DNA from 2 places in the Streptomyces sp. STAM6 genome. Region 1 is predicted to be linked to the other one. Evidence: riboswitches for the same ligand, from Rfam matches in the RefSeq annotation. Region 1 holds a riboswitch; the other holds the start of a gene.
The links. A riboswitch is a leader RNA that binds a small molecule or an ion and turns the genes downstream of it on or off. The one in region 1 is predicted to bind S-adenosylmethionine.
Positions count from the first base shown of each region.

Region 2: it holds a riboswitch for S-adenosylmethionine, as region 1 does, so the genes downstream of both, ACY34K_RS01870 (aminotransferase class V-fold PLP-dependent enzyme) here and thrC (threonine synthase) in region 1, are expected to answer to the same signal.

Region 1 covers NZ_JBUEFZ010000013.1:22,759-32,617, reverse strand. The annotation lists gene ACY34K_RS17560 (extracellular solute-binding protein) at 1-48, shown strand, start outside; gene ACY34K_RS17555 (DUF3263 domain-containing protein) at 83-373, shown strand; gene otsB (trehalose-phosphatase) at 539-1,381, shown strand; gene ACY34K_RS17545 (alpha,alpha-trehalose-phosphate synthase (UDP-forming)) at 1,425-2,900, opposite strand; gene ACY34K_RS17540 (glucosyl-3-phosphoglycerate synthase) at 2,947-3,918, opposite strand; SAM riboswitch class I at 4,036-4,182, shown strand; gene thrC (threonine synthase) at 4,176-5,489, shown strand; gene ACY34K_RS17530 (MoaD/ThiS family protein) at 5,486-5,764, shown strand; gene ACY34K_RS17525 (cold-shock protein) at 6,228-6,434, shown strand; gene groL (chaperonin GroEL) at 6,805-8,427, shown strand; gene ACY34K_RS17515 (CAP domain-containing protein) at 8,569-9,198, opposite strand; gene ACY34K_RS17510 (hypothetical protein) at 9,314-9,859, opposite strand, start outside.
Region 2 covers NZ_JBUEFZ010000001.1:396,781-406,639, reverse strand. The annotation lists gene qcrB (cytochrome bc1 complex cytochrome b subunit) at 1-1,085, shown strand, start outside; gene trpD (anthranilate phosphoribosyltransferase) at 1,218-2,282, shown strand; SAM riboswitch class IV at 2,383-2,500, shown strand; gene ACY34K_RS01870 (aminotransferase class V-fold PLP-dependent enzyme) at 2,692-4,110, shown strand; partial or broken gene ACY34K_RS01865 (glycerate kinase family protein) at 4,109-5,245, opposite strand; gene ACY34K_RS01860 (SLC13 family permease) at 5,242-6,672, opposite strand; gene ACY34K_RS01855 (response regulator transcription factor) at 6,745-7,404, opposite strand; gene ACY34K_RS01850 (sensor histidine kinase) at 7,401-8,783, opposite strand; partial or broken gene ACY34K_RS01845 (small hydrophilic protein) at 9,169-9,303, opposite strand; gene ACY34K_RS01840 (Lrp/AsnC family transcriptional regulator) at 9,420-9,701, opposite strand; gene ACY34K_RS01835 (rhomboid family intramembrane serine protease) at 9,698-9,859, opposite strand, start outside.

The DNA.
Region 1 (9,859 bases):
GAGGAGATAGCGCGGGACGCCCGGACCGCGGAGGCCGAGGAGGAGTGACCCTCCCCGGCCGGCCCGGCATTATGTTGCTGATATGACCGCCGACCCCGAGTCCGCCACTGACCCCGAGTCCGCCACCGACCCCGAGCCCGCCGCCGGGCGCGAGCTGACCGACCGGGACCGCGCCGTCCTCGCCGTGGAACGGCGCTCCTGGCCGGGCCCCGGCGCCAAGGAACGCGCGATCAGGGAGCAGCTCGCCCTCTCCCCGACCCGCTACTACCAGCTCCTCAACGCCCTGCTCGACGACGAGGCGGCGCTGGCCCACGACCCCGTCACCGTCAACCGCCTCCGCCGTCTGCGCGCCTCCCGCGAGGCGCGCCGCTAGGGCGTGTTTCGAATGTGGCGTCGTCCGCCCGGGGGGCGGGGCCGGGCCCCGGCCGGACGGGACTTTCGAAACACGCCCCGGCGAAGGTCCGCGAGGTGCCAAAGGTGTGCCCGGGTGTGACGCGACCAGGTGTGTGGACACCCGTGCGTGGATAGGGTTCCCCGCATGGGCAGCACCCCCGATTCCTTGCCGCGTCCCGCCACCGCCGCCGGCCGCGAGGGCCTCGCCGCACTGCTCGCGCGCCCCGAGAAGGCCGTCGTCGCCCTCGACTTCGACGGCACGCTCGCCGAGATCGTCGACGACCCCGAGCAGGCCCGGGCCGTCGAGGGCACCGTCCCCGCGCTCGCCGCGCTGGCACCGCGCGTCGCCTCGGTCGCCGTCGTCACCGGCCGCCCGGCCGGCGTCGCCGTACGGTACGGCGGCTTCGCCGGGGTGCCCGGCCTCGAACACCTCGTGGTCCTCGGGCACTACGGCGCCGAGCGCTGGGACGCCCGCACCGGCACCGTGACGGCCGCCGCCCCGCACCCCGGGGTCGCGGCGGTCCGCGCGGAGCTGCCCGGCTTCCTGGAGAGCGTCGGCGCCTGGCGCGGTACGTGGATCGAGGAGAAGGGCCGCGCGGTGGCGGTCCACACCCGCCGCGCCGAGGACCCCCAGGCCGCCTTCGAGGCCCTCAAGGAGCCCCTCGCCGGCCTGGCCGCCCGGCACGGCCTCGTCCTCGAACCGGGCCGGATGGTCCTGGAACTGCGCCCGCCCGGCATGGACAAGGGCATGGCCCTCGGCGAGCACCTGCGCGCCACCGGCGCCGAGTCCGTCCTCTACGCGGGCGACGACCTCGGCGACCTCCCCGCCTTCGCGGCCGTCGAAAAGCTCCGCTCCGACGGCCGGCCCGGCCTCCTGGTGTGCAGCGGCAGCGCCGAAGTCACCGAACTCTCCGACCGCGCCGACCTCCTGCTCCCCGGCCCGGCCGCCGTCGTCGCCTTCCTCGCTGCCCTGGCGTCCGCCTTCTAGGGCTCGGTTCGGCTCCTCCGGGGCGCCGCACAGGCCGGGCGGTTCACACGTCCCGCAGGGCCGCCAGCTGGTCCAGGAACCAGCGCTCCGGCGGCAGGGCCGTGGCCGCGGCCGCGAGGCGCTTGGTGCGTTCCGCGCGTTCGGCGGGCGGCATGGACAGTGCCTCGTGCAGCGCCCGCGCCGTACCCGTCACGTCGTACGGGTTCACCGTCACCGCGTCCTCGTGCAGCTCCGCGTACGCCCCCGCCTCCCGCGACAGGACCAGCGCGCAGCCCTCGTCGGAGACGACCGGAACCTCCTTGGCGACCAGGTTCATGCCGTCCCGGATCGGGTTGACCAGTGCCACGTCGGCCAGCCGGTAGGCGGCCAGGGAGCGGGCGAAGTCGTCCTTCACATGCAGCAGGACCGGCGTCCAGTCCTCCGTACCGAACCGGGCGTTGATGGCGTCGGAGACCCGCGACACCTCCGCGGTGTAGTCCCGGTACACCGGGAGGTCCTGCCTGGAGGGGTAGGCGAACGCGATGTGCACCACCCGCTCGCGCCACTCCGGGCGCTCTTCCAGGAGCGTCTCGTACGCCAGCAGGCCCCGCACGATGTTCTTCGACAGCTCCGTACGGTCCACCCGGATGATCGTCCTGCGGTCGCCGACCTGCTCCCGCAGCACCGCCATCCGGTCCTCCACGTCCGAGCGGCGCGACCGCTCCCGCAGGAAGTCGGCGTCCGCGCCCAGGCCGTGCACCCCGAGCCGGGTCCGCCTGCGCGGCCGGCCCGGCAGGGCGTACTCGAACGCCGGCTCCTGGTCCTTGGGCCAGCTCGTCCGCCCGTCGTAGGGGGCGAGCACGGCCGCGCAGCAGTTCTGGAACGCCATGAGCCAGCGCCGGGTCAGGAACCCGAGCCGGTCCGCGCCGAGCATCCCCAGCAGCAATTCCTCCGCGATGTCGTCGGGCAGCATCCGGAAGTATTCCGGCGGCGCCCACGGGGTGTGCGAGAAGTGCCCGATCCGCAGGTCCGGGCGGAGCTCCCGCAGCATTCCCGGCACGAGCGCCAGGTGATAGTCCTGCACCAGCACCACGGCGTCGTCGGCGGCCTCGGCCGCCAGCGCCTCGGCGAACGCCCGGTTGTAGATCCGGTACGCCGCCCACTGCCGCCGGAACTCCGAGCCGAAGACCGGCTCCAGCGGCGTCTGGTACAGCATGTGGTGGACGAACCACAGCACCGAGTTCGCCACTCCGTTGTACGCGTCCGCGTGCACGCGCGCGTCGATGTCGAGCATCAGCACGCCGGGTTCGCCGACCCCGCGCCGCACCGCCTCGCGGTCGCCGTCGGTCAGCGCCGCGCACACCCACAGCGCGCCCGCGTCCGGTCCGATCGCCGACAGCCCGGACACCAGTCCGCCACCGCCCCGCCGGGCGTCCAGCGTGCCGTCCGCGTGCGGCACATAGCTGACCGGCCCGCGGTTCGAGGCGACGAGGACCCGGGCCTTTTCACCGTGCTCGGAAGCACCCTGCTCGGAAGCCATGTAGCCGAACCTAGCCCGTACCGGAAACGCTCAAACGTACGGCCGCTCACGCCACCCGGCGCCGCTGCGCGTACTCGGCGATTTCGGCCATCGGCGGCCGCTCCTCGGTGTCCACCGGGTGCGTGCGCGGCACGAAGCCCTCCTCGCCCCGGTCGAACTGGGTGAGCCTCGGCCGCACCAGGTGCCCCCTCGACAGCCGCAGCTGTGCCGTCCGGTAGATCGCCGCCGCCATCCGCCCGAGCGCCCGGTCGTCCTGGTGCCGGTGCTTGCGCACCCCCACGTCCACCTGGGCCAGCGCGTCCAGGCCCACCGTGTGCAGCGCGTCCACCAGCAGCCCCAGCTCCACTCCGTAACCGACCGGGAAGGGCAGCCGCTCCAGCAGGGAGCGCCGCGCCGCGTACTCCCCGCCCAGCGGCTGGACGAACCCGGCCAGCTGCGGCCAGTGCAGATTCAGCAGCGGACGCGCCACCAGCTCGGTCACCCGGCCTCCCTGACCCGCGACGGTGCCGCCGGAGGCGGGCTCGCCGGACACCGTCAGCGGCCGGTCGTACATCGCCTTGACGAACTGCACCGGCGGGTCGGTGAGCATCGGCCCCACGACGCCGCTGACGAAATCGGCCGAGAAGTCCCGCAGATCCGCGTCGATGAAGCAGATGATGTCACCGCTGGTCACCATCAGTGACCGCCAGAGCACCTCGCCCTTGCCCGGAACGGCCGGTATGCGCGGCAGGATCGCGTCCCGCGCCACCACCCTCGCCCCGGCCGCGGCGGCGACCTCGGCGGTGCGGTCCGTCGAACCCGAGTCGATCACCACCAGCTCGTCGACGAGCGGCACCGCCCGTGACATCAGCTCGCGCCGGATCACCGCGACGATGTCACCGACCGTCGCCTCCTCGTTCAGCGCGGGGAGCACCACGCTGATCGTGGTGCCCTGCTTGGCGGCGAGGATCCGGTCCAGCGGGCGGTCCGCCACGGACCAGGACCGCCGGTCCAGCCAGCGCTCCACCTCTTCCAGCACGTGATCTCCATCTCGCGGATCGGACGACCGTCTCAACCGTCCGGGGGTTCGGTTACAGTCTTGAACAACGCGGATGACCGTCGCATGTCGGGGGTCCTGCCGCGAACAATCGAATACCGCTCATCCAGAGGGGCAGAGGGACACGGCCCGTTGAAGCCCCGGCAACCCTCCAGTCGGCACTCGCACGTCTCAGCACGCGAGGCCCCGGCTAGGGAAGGTGCCAAATCCGTCTCGCGGCGAAATGCGTCGTGAGGAAGATGAGGAGAAAGGGCCTCGCCTCCATGGCTGTACAGACTGTTGCCACCGACAGCCCCACGACCGTCGACCTCGGGCCTGCGTCCGCACTCTCCTGCCGCGAATGCGGCGAGCGCTTCCCGCTGGGACCCATTTTCGCCTGTGCCGAGTGTTTCGGGCCGCTCGAGATCGCCTACGACCTGCCGAGCGGCGACGCCGAGGCCCTGCGCAAGCGGATCGAGGCCGGCCCCGCCAACATCTGGCGGTACGCGCCCCTGCTGCCCGTCCCGGCCGACGTGGCCGACAAGCCGAACCTGAACCCCGGCTGGACCCAGCTCGTCCAGGCCGACAACCTCGCCCGTGAACTGGGCGTCGAGCCGGGCAAGCTCTTCGTCAAGGACGACTCCGGCAACCCGACGCACTCCTTCAAGGACCGTGTCGTCGCCCAGGCCATCGAGGCCGCCCGCGCCTTCGGCTTCACCACCCTGTCCTGCTCCTCCACCGGCAACCTGGCCGGCGCGGTCGGCGCCGCCGCCGCCCGGGCCGGTTTCCGCTCCTGCGTGTTCATCCCGCACGACCTGGAGCAGGGCAAGGTCGTCATGGCCGCGGTGTACGGCGGCGAGCTCGTCGGCATCGAGGGCAACTACGACGACGTGAACCGCTTCTGCTCCGAACTCATCGGCGACCCGCTGGGCGAAGGCTGGGGATTCGTCAACGTCAACCTGCGGCCGTACTACGCCGAGGGCTCCAAGACGCTGGCGTACGAGATCTGCGAGCAGCTCGGCTGGCGGCTGCCCGACCAGATCGTCATCCCCATCGCTTCCGGCTCCCAGCTCACCAAGATCGACAAGGGTCTGCAGGAGCTGATCAAGCTGGGCCTCGTGGAGGACAAGCCGTACAAGATCTTCGGTGCCCAGGCCGAGGGCTGCTCGCCGGTGTCGGTGGCCTTCAAGGCCGGGCACGAGGTGGTGCGCCCGCAGAAGCCCAGCACCATCGCCAAGTCGCTCGCCATCGGCAACCCGGCGGACGGCCCGTACGTCCTGGACATCTGCCGCCGCACCGGCGGTGCCGTCGAGGACGTGACCGACGAGCAGATCGTGGACGCGATCAAGCTGCTGGCGCGCACGGAGGGCATCTTCACGGAGACCGCCGGCGGGACGACCCTCGGAGTCGCGAAGAAGCTGATCGAGGCCGGCGTCATCGACCCCGCCCTCACCACGGTCGTCGTCAACACCGGTGACGGCCTCAAGACCCTTGACGCGGTGGCCCCCACCACGGGCATGTCCGCGGTCATCAGCCCCAACCTGGACTCTTTCCGAGAGGCTGGCCTCGCATGAGCGTCAATGTCCGCATCCCCACCATCCTCCGCACCTACACCGGCGGTCGGGCCGAGGTCCCGGCGGAGGGCTCGACCCTCTCCGAGGTCATCGAGTCCCTGGAGAAGAACCACCCGGGCATCGCCGCCCGCGTCCTGGACGACCAGGGCAAGCTGCGCCGGTTCGTGAACGTGTACGTCAACGACGACGACGTGCGCTTCGAGGACGGTCTGGGTACCGCCACGCCGGACGGTGCGGGCGTCTCGATCATTCCCGCCGTGGCCGGCGGCTGCTGAACCGTCCCGCCGCAGCCCCTGCGGACACGCAGAGTCACCACGATTGCCCCCTCCGCGAGAGAAGCGGAGGGGGCAATTCTGCATGGTTGAGCGCGGTAGAGTTGGGGAAGTCCCCGCCGCAGCCCATGTCACGTGCATATGAAAATGCAGCCCGGCGCGACAAGATGCAGTCAAAGTACCCCTGCATTTTGCGCCATATGCGCGCTTTGCCCGGCCCGACTTGCCCGGGGTTCCGCCGAATTCGGCCACCTTTTCCGTTCACTCGTGCTCGGAATTCTCGTCCGATTGACCTGTTGCAGACGGCAGTTGGGCAGATACATTCAGCGGCGGTCGACGCGTTCCGGCGCACGCTCATGGGGTCTCCCCATGCCCCCTGGGCATAGGGGAACTGTCAGTGGGTGAGGTCTGACCCGGGTCCGCGAAGTGCGGTCCTGTGCAAGGGCCAGTAATAGGGGAGTTAGGCATGGCTCAGGGCACCGTCAAGTGGTTCAACGCGGAGAAGGGGTACGGCTTCATCGCGGTCGACGGTGGTGCGGATGTTTTCGTCCACTACAGCGCGATCCAGATGGACGGCTACCGCACCCTTGAAGAAGGTCAGCGGGTCGAGTTCGAGATCTCGCAGGGCCAGAAGGGTCCGCAGGCGGACATGGTCAAGCTCGCCGCCGGCTGAGAGCCGCGCGTTCGATCGACCATCGACTTCAGCAGCGTCGAGGGGCCCGTATCCGAGGAGGGATGCGGGCCCCTCGCGCATGCCCGGGACGGCCCCCGGAGGGGGCCGATCCGCGGGCGCCGCTCGCGCCCTCCCGCCGCCCGACCGCCATCCTCCCGGCGACGCTCCCGTGGAGCGGCCTTGCACTCTCCAGGGTCGAGTGCTAATCATTGGCGTTAGCACTCTGAAGGTGAGAGTGACAGAACTTGGATCGGGTCGGTGAGGTCCGCAGGCCGAGTGGGGCAAGGAACCACTGGGCGCGCAGGCCGTCCGTCGCGGGCACCAGCACGGTCCGTTTGCGTTTCCACCCCGTCCGGGAGGACCACTTCACATGGCCAAGATCATCGCGTTCGACGAGGAGGCACGGCGCGGCCTCGAGCGCGGCATGAACCAGCTCGCCGACGCCGTCAAGGTGACCCTGGGCCCCAAGGGTCGCAACGTCGTCCTCGAGAAGAAGTGGGGCGCCCCCACGATCACCAACGACGGTGTCTCCATCGCCAAGGAGATCGAGCTCGAGGACCCGTACGAGAAGATCGGCGCCGAGCTGGTCAAGGAAGTCGCCAAGAAGACGGACGACGTCGCCGGTGACGGTACGACCACCGCGACCGTCCTCGCCCAGGCGCTCGTCCGCGAGGGTCTGCGCAACGTCGCCGCCGGTGCGAACCCGATGGCCCTGAAGCGCGGCATCGAGAAGGCCGTCGAGGCCGTCTCCGGCGCGCTGCTGGAGCAGGCGAAGGATGTCGAGACCAAGGAGCAGATCGCTTCCACGGCCTCCATCTCCGCCGCCGACACCCAGATCGGTGAGCTCATCGCCGAGGCCATGGACAAGGTCGGCAAGGAAGGCGTCATCACCGTCGAGGAGTCCCAGACCTTCGGTCTGGAGCTGGAGCTCACCGAGGGTATGCGCTTCGACAAGGGCTACATCTCGGCGTACTTCGCCACCGACATGGAGCGTATGGAGGCGTCGCTCGACGACCCGTACATCCTCATCGTCAACTCCAAGGTCAGCAACGTGAAGGACCTCCTTCCGCTGCTGGAGAAGGTCATGCAGTCCGGCAAGCCGCTGCTGATCATCGCCGAGGACGTCGAGGGCGAGGCCCTGTCGACCCTGGTCGTCAACAAGATCCGCGGCACCTTCAAGTCCGTCGCCGTCAAGGCCCCGGGCTTCGGCGACCGCCGCAAGGCCATGCTGAACGACATCGCCATCCTCACCGGTGGCCAGGTCATCTCCGAGGAGGTCGGCCTCAAGCTCGAGAACGCCGGCCTGGACCTGCTGGGCCGCGCCCGCAAGGTCGTCATCACCAAGGACGAGACCACGATCGTCGACGGTGCCGGTGACAGCGACCAGGTTGCCGGTCGCGTCAACCAGATCCGCGCCGAGATCGAGAACTCCGACTCGGACTACGACCGCGAGAAGCTCCAGGAGCGTCTGGCGAAGCTGGCCGGCGGCGTGGCCGTCATCAAGGCCGGTGCCGCCACCGAGGTCGAGCTCAAGGAGCGCAAGCACCGCATCGAGGACGCGGTGCGCAACGCCAAGGCCGCCGTCGAGGAGGGCATCGTCGCCGGTGGTGGCGTGGCCCTGCTGCAGGCCTCCTCGGTCTTCGAGAAGCTGGAGCTCGAGGGTGACGAGGCGACCGGTGCCGCCGCGGTGAAGCTGGCGCTGGAGGCCCCGCTGAAGCAGATCGCCGTCAACGGTGGCCTCGAGGGCGGCGTCGTCGTCGAGAAGGTGCGCAACCTTCCGATCGGCCACGGCCTGAACGCCGCGACCGGCGAGTACGTCGACATGATCGCCGAGGGCATCCTCGACCCCGCGAAGGTGACCCGTTCCGCTCTGCAGAACGCGGCCTCCATCGCGGCGCTGTTCCTCACCACCGAGGCCGTCATCGCCGACAAGCCGGAGAAGGCCGCTGCCGGCGCTCCGGGCGGCATGCCGGGCGGTGACATGGACTTCTGATCGACCTCTGGTTGATCACCGTCCTTGACCGAGGGCGGCACCCCTTCTCCCAGGGGGTGCCGCCCTCGGGCGTTTCCGCCGCCGGCGCACACGCCCCCGGCCCCGCCCCCCGGGCGGACGACGCCACTTTCGCAACACGCCCTAGGCGCAGACCCCGAAGGTCACGACGAACGTGCCCGCGTCGCTGAACCCGGCCCCCGCCGGATCGGCCGCCCCGCCGCGCGCCGCGGCGCCTATGTCACGCAGGTTCGGGTCCAGAACGATCTCCCGGTGGCCCCATTTGCTCACATTGACCCACCAGTTCACCGCCGCCCGAGGCGTTCCATGGCCGGAACCCCACCCGTTGTAGGTGACCTCGTTGACCCGCCACGACCGCCCGTGGGCGCAGTAGCCCTCCGACCGGATCCGGTCGACCGGCTTCGAACCGGTCTGCGGATTGGTGTGCGAGTCCTTGCCGGGCCCCCACCACTTGATGTTCACGGCGGCCCGCGCGTGTTTCTGCGCCGCCTGCACGAGGGCGTCCTGCCATTCGACCTGTGGAAGCCCGCGCCTGGCGCGCTCCTCGTTGATCAGGCACGCCACCGCGATGGAGGGGAACAGGATGTCGAACCCGAAGCGGCTGGTGCCGGTGCCAGGTGGTCTGTCCTTCTCCACCGCACCGCAGTTCATGTTGTGGGTGGCCGGGACCGTCTCGGCCGATGCGGTGGCCGGAACGACGGTGGCGACCGAGAGAGCGCTCGTCATGGCGAGCGCGAGGACCGAACGCCTCACGGGGCTTCGCCTCCTCCTCACACCGAAGGTCACGCATCGATGCTGGGGTGGCGCCTCTCCCACGATACGTCCGGCCCATGGGCCCCCGCAGCGCGAGCGGGGGCGGCCCCGGTGGTCACGTACGGCTTCCTTCGGGTTGGAGGTTCGCCCGCGCCTGGGCGGCTCGGGCTCGGACCCGGTCCGGGGACAGGCTCGGTCGCCGTACGGGCAGGGGCTCGCCCCGGCAGGGTGCGCAGTCGCCACCCAGCAAAGCCTCCGGGCGGGCAGGCGCACCGCACGTGGCGCACTCCAGGACGCGCAGGGGAGGGCGTTCGGGTACGGTCCGGGGCGGTGGGATCTTGGTCGTCAGGCGGGTGCGGGCCAGGGCCAGCGGGTGGTGGACCGGTGTCGGGAGGCCCGCCGTCAGGGCGGTCATGATCTGCGCCTCCGTCGCACCCCGGTCGAACCACTCGGTCACCAGCGGCGCGAGCGCGACGCATTCGGTCGCGGACAGCGACATCGTGGGCGCCTCGCGCCCCAGTGCGGCGAGCAGGATGTACGCCCGCGAACGGGTCTGCCGCCGGGGCGGTTCGTCCTCCGGCACGTCCCCGCGCTGGAACGCCGCCCACCAGGCGTCGTCCCGCGGGGTGCGCGACCACCAGGTGCGGGTCACCCACAGCCG
Region 2 (9,859 bases), on a different contig from region 1:
GCGCGATCCTGTCCGTGCCGATCGTCGGCACGTACATCTCGATGTTCCTGTTCGGCGGCGAGTTCCCGGGGCACGACATCATCGCCCGGTTCTACTCGATCCACATCCTGCTGCTGCCGGGCATCATGCTCGGCCTCGTGGTGGCCCACCTGATCCTGGTCTTCTACCACAAGCACACGCAGTTCCCCGGCCCCGGCCGGACCAACAAGAACGTCGTCGGCATGCCGCTGCTGCCGGTCTACATGGCCAAGGCCGGAGGCTTCTTCTTCCTGGTCTTCGGTGTCATCGCGGTCATCGCGGCGCTCTTCACGATCAACCCGATCTGGGTGCTCGGCCCGTACCGTCCGGACCAGGTGTCCACCGGCGCCCAGCCCGACTGGTACATGGGCTTCGCCGAGGGTCTGATCCGTGTCATGCCGGGCTGGGAGATCAACCTGTGGGGCCACACCCTCGTGCTGGGTGTGTTCATCCCGCTGGTGGTCTTCGGTCTCGTCCTCGGTGCGATCGCGCTCTACCCGTTCATCGAGTCGTGGATCACCGGCGACAAGCGTGAGCACCACCTGCTGGACCGCCCGCGCAACGCGCCGACCCGGACCGCCCTCGGTGTCGCCTGGGTGACGGCCTACATGATCATGCTGATCGGTGGTGGCAACGACATCTTCGCCACCCACTTCCACATGTCGATCAACTCGATCACGTGGTTCGTCCGGATCTTCTACTTCCTGGGCCCGGTCATCGCGTTCATCGTCACCAAGCGGATCTGCCTCGGTCTGCAGCGCCGCGACCGCGACAAGGTGCTGCACGGACGCGAGACCGGCATCATCAAGCGCCTGCCGCACGGTGAGTTCGTCGAGATCCACGAGCCGCTCAGCCAGGCCCAGATGCACGCGCTCACCGCGCACGAGCAGTACGAGCCGGCCGAGCTCGGTCCGCTCGTCGACGAGAACGGTGTGGAGCGCAAGCCCACGCGTCGCGAGAAGCTCCGCGCCAAGCTGAGCAAGGGGTACTTCGGCGAGGGGAACCAGATCCCCAAGGCCACCGCCGAGGAGTTCAAGGAGATCACGAGTGGCCACGGCCACCACTGATCGCCCGTCCCGCTGACCCGAGGGTCGCCACGGCATCGAGCCCCGTCCAATCGCCGGACGGGGCTCTTTGCCGTTCCTCCGCCTCGATAGGGTGGAGTGGTCATTTACCGCACCCGGACACCAGGAGCGACCATGAGCGCTGTGAACCCCGCTGGAGGCGACACCGCGGCGGGCCGTTCCTGGCCCGAGGTGCTGAGCGCACTGCTCGGCGGGCAGGACCTGAGCGCCGGTGACACGGCGTGGGCGATGGACCGCATCATGAGCGGTGAGGCCTCGGACGCCCAGATGGCGGGTCTCCTGGTGGCGCTGCGGGCCAAGGGGGAGACAGTCGAGGAGATCACCGGACTCGTGGAGGCCATGTACGCCCACGCGCAGCCGCTGCACATCCCCGGCCCGGCCGTCGACATCGTGGGTACGGGCGGGGACCGGGCGAGGACCGTCAACATCTCGACGATGTCCGCCATCGTGATCGCCGGTGCGGGCGCGAAGGTCGTCAAGCACGGCAACCGGGCCTCGTCCTCCCAGAGCGGCTCGTCCGACGTGCTGGAGAAGCTCGGCATCAACCTGGACCTGTCACCCGCCCGGGTGGCGCAGGTGGTGGAGGAGGCCGGGATCACCTTCTGCTTCGCGGCCAAGTTCCACCCCTCGATGCGCTTCGTCGGCGGGGTCCGGAGGGACCTGGGGATCCCGACCTCGTTCAACCTCCTCGGCCCGCTGACCAACCCCGCCCGGGTCACCGCGTCGGCGGTCGGCTGCTTCGACACCCGGATGGCGGGACTCATCGCCGGGGTGCTCGCCAAGCGCGGCTCGTCCGCGCTGGTGTTCCGTGGGGACGACGGCCTCGACGAGCTGACGACCACCTCCACCTCCCGCGTGTGGGTGGTCCAGGGCGGCAAGGTCACCGAGGAGGGCTTCGACCCGCGGGACGTCGGCCTCGAACTGGTGCCGGTGGAGGCGCTGCGGGGCGCGGACGCGTCGTACAACGCGGACGTGGCGCGGCGCCTGCTGAGTGGTGAGACCGGGCCGGTGCGGGACGCCGTCCTGCTGAACTCGGCGGCGGCTCTGGTCGCCCTGGAGCCGACCCGGGCGCCGCTGACCGAGCAGATCCGGGCCGGCATGGCGAGAGCCGCGGAGTCGATCGACTCGGGTGCGGCCAAGCGGACGCTGGACCGCTGGGTCGCGGCCAGCAACTCCTGAGCGCGGCAACTCCCCGGCGCCGCACGGCGCGACGCGGGCGCGGTCCGGAGTACGGACCGCGCCTTGCGCACATCGGGACGTGTGGCAAGATGCTCTACAAGGTCATGAGTGACAGCGACCAAGGCCCCGGCCCGCTGTCCGGCAACCCTCCGTCCGTGGCGGGGTGCCCCGGGTGAAGACCAGGCCGCAGGCAGCGAGGTCTGCGGCAAGCGCGGACCCCTGCACACCCTGGGGTCCTGGTCCTCGAGGGAGCAGTCTCGTGAGCAAGCGAATGCGATAGGGCGTATCGCCCCTTTTCCGGCACACCCTTTGCCCTTTTCCGGCACACCCTTTGCCCTTTCCCGTGTCCGCGCCGTGCGGTTTCCCGGCGCGTTGACGCGATCTCGCCTGCTTCGAACCGGAGTTCGCCATGTCTGTCACCGCCGTTGCCGTCGACCAGTCCGTTTGTGCCCCGCTGCCCGTTCTGGGCAGGGATGTCACCGTGCCGCTCGTGACCGGTGGCGAAGTCGGCTACGCCGCGCTCGACTACGCCGCCAGCGCGCCGGCCCTCCAGCGCGTGTGGGACGACGTCGCCGCGTACGCCCCCTACTACGGCAGCGTCCACCGCGGCGCCGGCCACCTCTCCCAGCTGTCCACCGACCTCTTCGAGAACAGCCGCGCGGCCGTGGCCGAGTTCCTGGACTGCCGGACCGGCGACCAGGTGGTCTTCACCCGGTCCACCACCGACTCGCTCAACCTGCTCGCCGCCGTCCTGCCCGCCGGCTGCCAGGTGTTCGTCTTCGAGACCGAGCACCACGCCTCGCTGCTGCCGTGGAAGGACACCCGGGTGACGTACCTCGACGCGCCCCGCACCCCCGGCCAGGCCGTCTCGACGCTGGAGCGCGCCCTCGCCGACCGCGCGGTGACGATCGAAGGGGGCCACGGCCCCGCCCTGGTCTGCGTCACCGGCGCCTCGAACGTGACCGGTGAGCTGTGGCCGGTGAAGGAACTGGCCGCCGCCGCCCACGCCCACGGCGCGCGCATCGTGCTGGACGCCGCGCAGCTCGCCCCCCACCACCCGGTCTCCGTCCGGGAACTCGACGTCGACTGGGTGGCGTTCTCCGGGCACAAGCTGTACGCGCCGTTCGGCTCCGGCGTCCTCGCCGGACGGGCCGACTGGCTGCGGGACGCCGAGCCGTACCTCGCGGGCGGGGGCGCCTCCCGGAAGGTGGCCCGCAGCGCGGACGGGGGCGTGGACGTCGAGTGGCACACCACCGCCGCCCGCCACGAGGCCGGTTCGCCGAACGTCATCGGCGTCTACGCGATCGCCTCCGCCTGCAGGGCCCTCACCGAGGCGGGCTTCGACAGCCTCGTGGCGCGCGAGCGGTACCTCATCGACACCGTGCGCGCCGGACTCGCCGAGGTGCCCGAGGTGAAGGTGCTCTCCCTCTTCGGCGACGACGCCCCGCGCGTCGGTGTCCTCTCCTTCGTCGTCGAGGGCTGGAACAGCTCCCACTTCGCGGCGGCGCTGTCCGCCGAGTACGGCATCGGTGTACGCGACGGGCTGTTCTGCGCCCACCCGCTGGTGCGCACCCTGCTGGGCGGCGACCCGCGGGAGGTCGCCGAGTGCGGTGGCCCCGGCACGGCGCCCGGCGAGCGGAGCGAGGAGGGCGTCCGCCCGGCCGGGGACCGGGGGAGCACCCTGAACGCGATCCGGGTCAGCTTCGGGGCGGGAACGCCGGACGAGCACGTCGAGCGGTTCGTTCGGGCCGTGAAGGAACTCGTGCGGGACGGGGCGCGCTGGAACTACCGCACGGAGGACGGGCGTTGTGTACCCGACCGCGGCTGACCAGGCGCGTCCCCACCAGAACCGTGCGAAGGGCCCGTTCGGTGGCGTCCGCGAGCAGTTCGGCGGCCCGGTCCAGCGCCTCCGACAGGGGGAGGGGCCCGGGCGCGATCGACTCGTAGGCGTCCAGACCCGCCTCGTGCGCGCCCTCGCCCAGGGTGCCGGCCAGGGCGAGAACGGGGACGCCGGCCTCCCGGGCCCGGCGGGCGACCTCGCCCGGGACCTTCCCCCGCACCGTCTGGGCGTCCAGGGCGCCCTCCCCGGTGATCACGAGGTCGGCGCGGGCGAACCGGGCGGCGAGGTCCAGCCCGTCGAGGAGCACCTCGAAGCGGGGCAGTAGCCGGGCGCCGAGGGCCGCGAGGCCCGCCCCCAGCCCGCCGGACGCCCCGGTTCCGGGTGCGGACCGCAGGTCGAGGGCCGGGTCGAACGCCTCGGCCAGTGCCTCCGCCCAGTGGTCCAGGGCGGCCGAGAGCTCCTCCACCTGGCCGGGCGTCGCGCCCTTCTGGGGGCCGAACACCCGGGCCACGCCGCGCTCGCCGCACAGCACGTTGTACGGATTGCACGCCACCAGCAGCTCGGTCCCCGCCAGCCGGGGATCGAGGCCGCTCGTGTCCAGGGTGGCGAGCCCCTTCAACGCGGCCCCTCCGCAGGGCAGTTCCCGCCCGTCGTGGTCGAGCAGCCGGGCGCCGAGCGCCTGGAGCGCCCCGGCGCCCCCGTCGGACGTGCCCGAGTCGCCACAGCCCACCAGGACCCGGCTGGCACCCGAGTCCAGGGCGGCGCCGATGAGTTCCCCCACGCCGTACGTGGTCGTGGCGCCCGGGTCACGGCGGTCCGGCGGCACCAGGGACAACCCGGCGACGGCGGCCATCTCGACGACCGCGGCACCGTCCCCGAGGATCGCGAAATGGCTGTCCACCCGGGCGCCGAGCGGGCCGGTCGCCGCACAGGGCACCAGCCGTCCGCCCGTCGCGGCCGCCAGCGCCTCCGCGGTGCCCTCACCGCCGTCGACCAGCGGGATCAGATCGAGCTCCGCGCCGGGCAGGACCCGCAGGACGCCCTCGGCGATGGACTCGGCGGCCCGGCTCGCGGACAGTGACTCCTTGAAGCCGCTCGGGGCGACGGCGATGCGGTACGTCATGGGTGGGCCTCCATCAGGACGGGCACGCCGAGCAGCGGCCAGACGGTCAGGGCGAAGATCAGGACCAGTCCCGCGGTGAGCGGGGCGAGCACCGCGGACAGCCGCAGCAGGTCGCGCGGGGTGTAGGTGGGCACACCGTCCGGCAGGTCGGCGAAGAGCGCGACCGGCTTGGCGGAGGCGGGCAGGGTGTGGCAGAACCCGGCGGCGGCCGTGGAGGCGAGCGCCGCGGCCACCGGATTGACACCGGCGGCGGCCGCGGCCGCCACGACCAGCGGGACGAGCACCGAGGAGCGGGCCGAGCGGGACTGCAGGACGAGGTGGGCGCCCGTACTGATCACCACCACGGCGCCGAGGAACAGCCACGGCGGCGCGTGCACCGGCAGCTCGGACACCAGCCACTTCGCGGCGCCCGAGTCGGAGAGCGCCACGCCCATCGCCATCGTCGCCGCCATGAACAGCAGCAGCGGCCACGGCACCGTCTTCAAGCCGTCCTTGAGCCGCACGGTACCGAGCGCCGGAGACGCCGCCACCACCGCGCCGATCAGGGCGACGACCGCGGGCGACACCCGGTGCAGCGGCTCGCTGCACCACAGCGCCACCACCGTCGCCAGCAGCAGCGCGCAGCGCGCCTCCGCCGTGGACAGCGGCCCGGTGACGGGGGTGGGGGAGTGCTCCTGGATCTGTTCCACGGTGATGCGCACCGGCGCCCTCCGGTCCCCCCGCGAGGTGGTCGTCCAGAGCACGGCCTCGGCGGCCAGATGCGAACTGACCAGCGCCAGCGGCAGACCGAGCAGCAGCCACTCCACGAACCCGAGTCGCTGCCCGGTCTGCTCCCACAGCACGTTCACGGTGATGAGGTGGGCACCCGCGCCGATCAGGGTCGCCACCGCGGAGAGCAGTACCACCGACGGGAAGAGCAGCGCCAGCATCACGACCAGCCGCCGCCGGTCCGCCAGCACCCTGGCCAGGGCGAGGAACACCGGCAGGGCGAGCGCGGCCCGGCCCGAGGTGGCCGGCACGGCGAACGAGGTGACGACGAGGGCGGCGGTGGTGAGGTGGACCAGCTCCCGGACCGTACGGGCCCCGCTGACCAGGAAGGCCGCCGCCCGTCCGGCCAGCCCCGTCCGGGTGACCGCGGCCGCCAGTACGAAGGCGCAGATCAGCAGCCAGATCGTTTCGTCACCGAGCGTGGCGAAGAGGGTCTCGTTGCTGATCACCCCGGTCGCGGTGAGCGCCAGTCCGGCGCCCAGCGCGATGTACGTGTCGTCGACGGGCGTCGCGATCCAGGCCACGGTGGCGAGGGCGAAGACGGCCAGGGTGAGCCGGGCGTCACCCCCGAGACCGGGGAAGTTGGACGGTACGGCCAGCAGCGCGCACACGCTCAGGCACGCGCAGAGCCATGCCGCCCTGCCGAGGGAGAGGGTCACGGTGACCAGTCTGGATACGGGCCGTGAGTCCCCAATGAGTGCTTTGTGAAGGAAAGTTCATGTGCGGGCGGGTCATGGCATCCGGTAGCCCATTCCGCGCACGGTCTGAAGTCGCTGCGCGCCGAGCTTCTTGCGCAGCGCCCGCACATACACGTCCACGATGTTGGAGCCCGGATCGAAGTCGTACCCCCACACATGGGAGAGGATCTGCTCCCGCGACAGCACCTGGCCCGGGTGGCGCAGGAACAGTTCGAGCAGCACGAACTCCCGGGCCGTCAGATCGACCGTCCGCTCGTCCGCACGGGCCCGGCGGGTGCGCAGATCGAGACTGAGGTCGCCGCTGCGCAGCACCGTCACCTCCGGCGCACGGGCCGCGGTGCGCAGCCGGAGCCGCACCCGCGCCAGCAGCTCCTCGAAGCGGAACGGCTTGGTCATCCAGTCGTCGGCCCCGCCCTCCAGCCCGGCCACCGTGTCCCGCACCGAGTCACGGGCGGTCAGCACGATCACGGGCAGGCTCATCCGGGCCTCGCGCAGCTGGCGCAGCACGGTGAAACCGTCCCGGCCGGGCAGGCCGATGTCCAGGACCATCAGGTCGAAACCGCCGCTGACGGCGTGGTCCAGGGCGGTTTCGCCGTCGCCGGCGACGGTGGTGGTGAAGCCGTTGGCGCGCAGCCCCTTCTCGACGAAGGCGGCGATCCGCTCCTCGTCCTCGGCGATCAGAATGCGGTTCACCGCTCCCCTTCCCTTCCTTCCTCCACGACGAGTACGAACGTGGCCCCGCCGCCCTCGGTGGGGCGCAGTTCGACGCGGCCCCCGCGATGTCCCTCGGCGATGGCCTTGACGATGGACAGCCCGAGTCCGGCGCCGCCGGTGCGCGACCCGCGGCGGGCGGTGCCGCGCCGGAATCGCTCGAAGATGACCTCGGCGTCCTGCGGCGGGACCCCCGGCCCGCTGTCGGCGACATACAGCTCGATGCGGCCGTCGAGCTCCCGCGACCCGATCCGTATCCGCTGACCGGGCACCGTGTGCTGGACGGCGTTGGCCGCCAGCTGGACCATGGCCTGGGTGATGCGCTGCGGGTCCAGCAGGGCCTCGCGGTCGGCGACCCCGTCCAGCACCCAGCGCCGCGCGCCCAGCGCCCTGGCCTTCACGAAGACGTCGGCGGTCAGTTCGGCGAGCTGCACGGGTTCCGGGGTGATGAAGTCGGGGCGCTCGGCCTTGGCGAGCAGCAGCAGGTCCTCGACGATGCGGCTCATCCGGTCCAGCTCGTCGGTCACGAGCCGGACGGTCTCCTTCTGTTCGGCCGGGTCGTCGCCCATCAGCTCCAGGTGCCCCCGCACGATGGTGATGGGCGTGCGCAGCTCGTGGCCGGCGTCGTCGGCGAACTGCCGTTGCGCGGCGAACGCCCGCTCCAGCCGGTCGAGCATGGCGTTGAACGTCTCGGCCAGCGCGGCGATGTCGTCGCGGCCCTGAACCGGGATGCGCCGGGTCAGGTCCTGCTCGGTGAGCTGGGCCGCGGTCTGGCGGACCACCCGTACCGGGGCGAGGATGCGACCCGCCACGGCCCAGCCGATCCCCGTCGTCATCAGCAGTGCCACACCGGAGATCGCGAGCTGGGTGCGGAACGCCTCGGCGGCGATGGCCTGTTCGTGCTCCGGGTGGAAGGCGACGACGAACGCGCCGGGCGGCGCGTTCCCGGCCGAGGAGATGGGCACCTTGGCCCAGCGCACCTCGCCCTCGGGGCGGTCGAGGGTGCCGGACCGCGCCCCGGAGGCGAAGATCCTGGCGAGCGCGTCCCGGTCGCGGTGGAGCGCGAGGGCGCCGGTGGGGAGGTCGCGCGGCTGGCGCAGCACATCGGGCGCCGCGCCGTCGGCGGCCTGGGTCAGACCGAGGAGCTCCTCGTCGGGGTCGGAGTACTGGCGCTGCAGGAACACTTCGAGCAGCCGGCGCGGCTCGGTGAAGGGTGCGCCGCTGTGGGGGTCCACGCCCTGGTCGACGAAGTTCGCGAACTCGCGGGTCTCCTGGGTCAGCAGCTGGCTGATCCGGTGGTCCACGTCCCGCAGCAGGATCGAGCGGGTGGTCATGGCGACGGCCGCGAGCGCCACGCCCATCACGAGAAGCAGCCAGAGCAGGATGCGTACGCGGGCGGAGATACGGCGGTCAGCTGTCGTCACCGACGTCGTCACCGAAGTCGTCCTCGTCGCCGCCGGTGGCCGGGGGGCCCGGTACGACGGCGTCGGTGGGTGTCCCGGCCGGCGGCCGGGCGGGGGTCGCGGCAGGGGTGCCGGGTGAGCTCTCCCGGGGCGGGGCGGCGGGTGTGTCGGCGGAGCCGCTCCCGGGCGAGGTGGGAGGTGTCCCGGCCGGGCGCGGGCCGCCGGGCGACGAGGGTCCGGGCAGTAAGGCCCCGGACGACGGCGCGGGCGATGAGGGCACCGCGGACGGCAGGCCGGCCGGCGACGAGCCGGCCGGGGAGGACCCGCCGGGCCCCGGCCGCGTGGAGGGGCCGAGCTCCACCTCGGGCGGCACCCTGGGGGCCTCCGAGGTGTCCGTCAGGGTGTAACTGGTGGCCGCGATGCCGAGCGGGATGGCGACGACGGCGGCGAGGGTCGCCAGACGGTGGGAGAAGGCCATGGCCCCATCCTGGGCGCGCGGTACGTCCGGGCGAATGAGCGCCGGATGAAGGCTCCTTCATGAAACGGGCGTTCCGGGGCCACCCCGTGGGGGCATCCCGGGGGCGGTCGCCGCCCCTACGCGTCGAGACCGATCGCGAACGCCGCCTCCAGGTCGTGCTGCGAGTACGTACGGAACGCGACGTGGGTGTCCGTCGCCTCCACGCCGGGAATCTTGCTGATCCGGCCGGGGATGACGTCCGCCAGGTCGTCGTGGCGGGCGACCCGGACCATGGCGATGAGGTCGTACGTACCGGTGACGGAGAAGACCTCGCTGACGCTGTCCAGCGCGGCGATCGACTCGGCGATCTCGGGGATGCGGTCCACGCTGGTCTTGATGAGCACGATCGCGGTGATCACGGCTGTCCTTCTCCCTCGGTGGCCGCTGCTTGGGCCTTCACTCTAGCCCCCGTGCGGAACCTGGCCCACGCGTAGAGGAAGCCCAGCGCGAACCCCACCACGTGGGACAGGTACGCCACACCGGGACCCGTGCCCGCGTTCCGCGCCGCGACCCACTG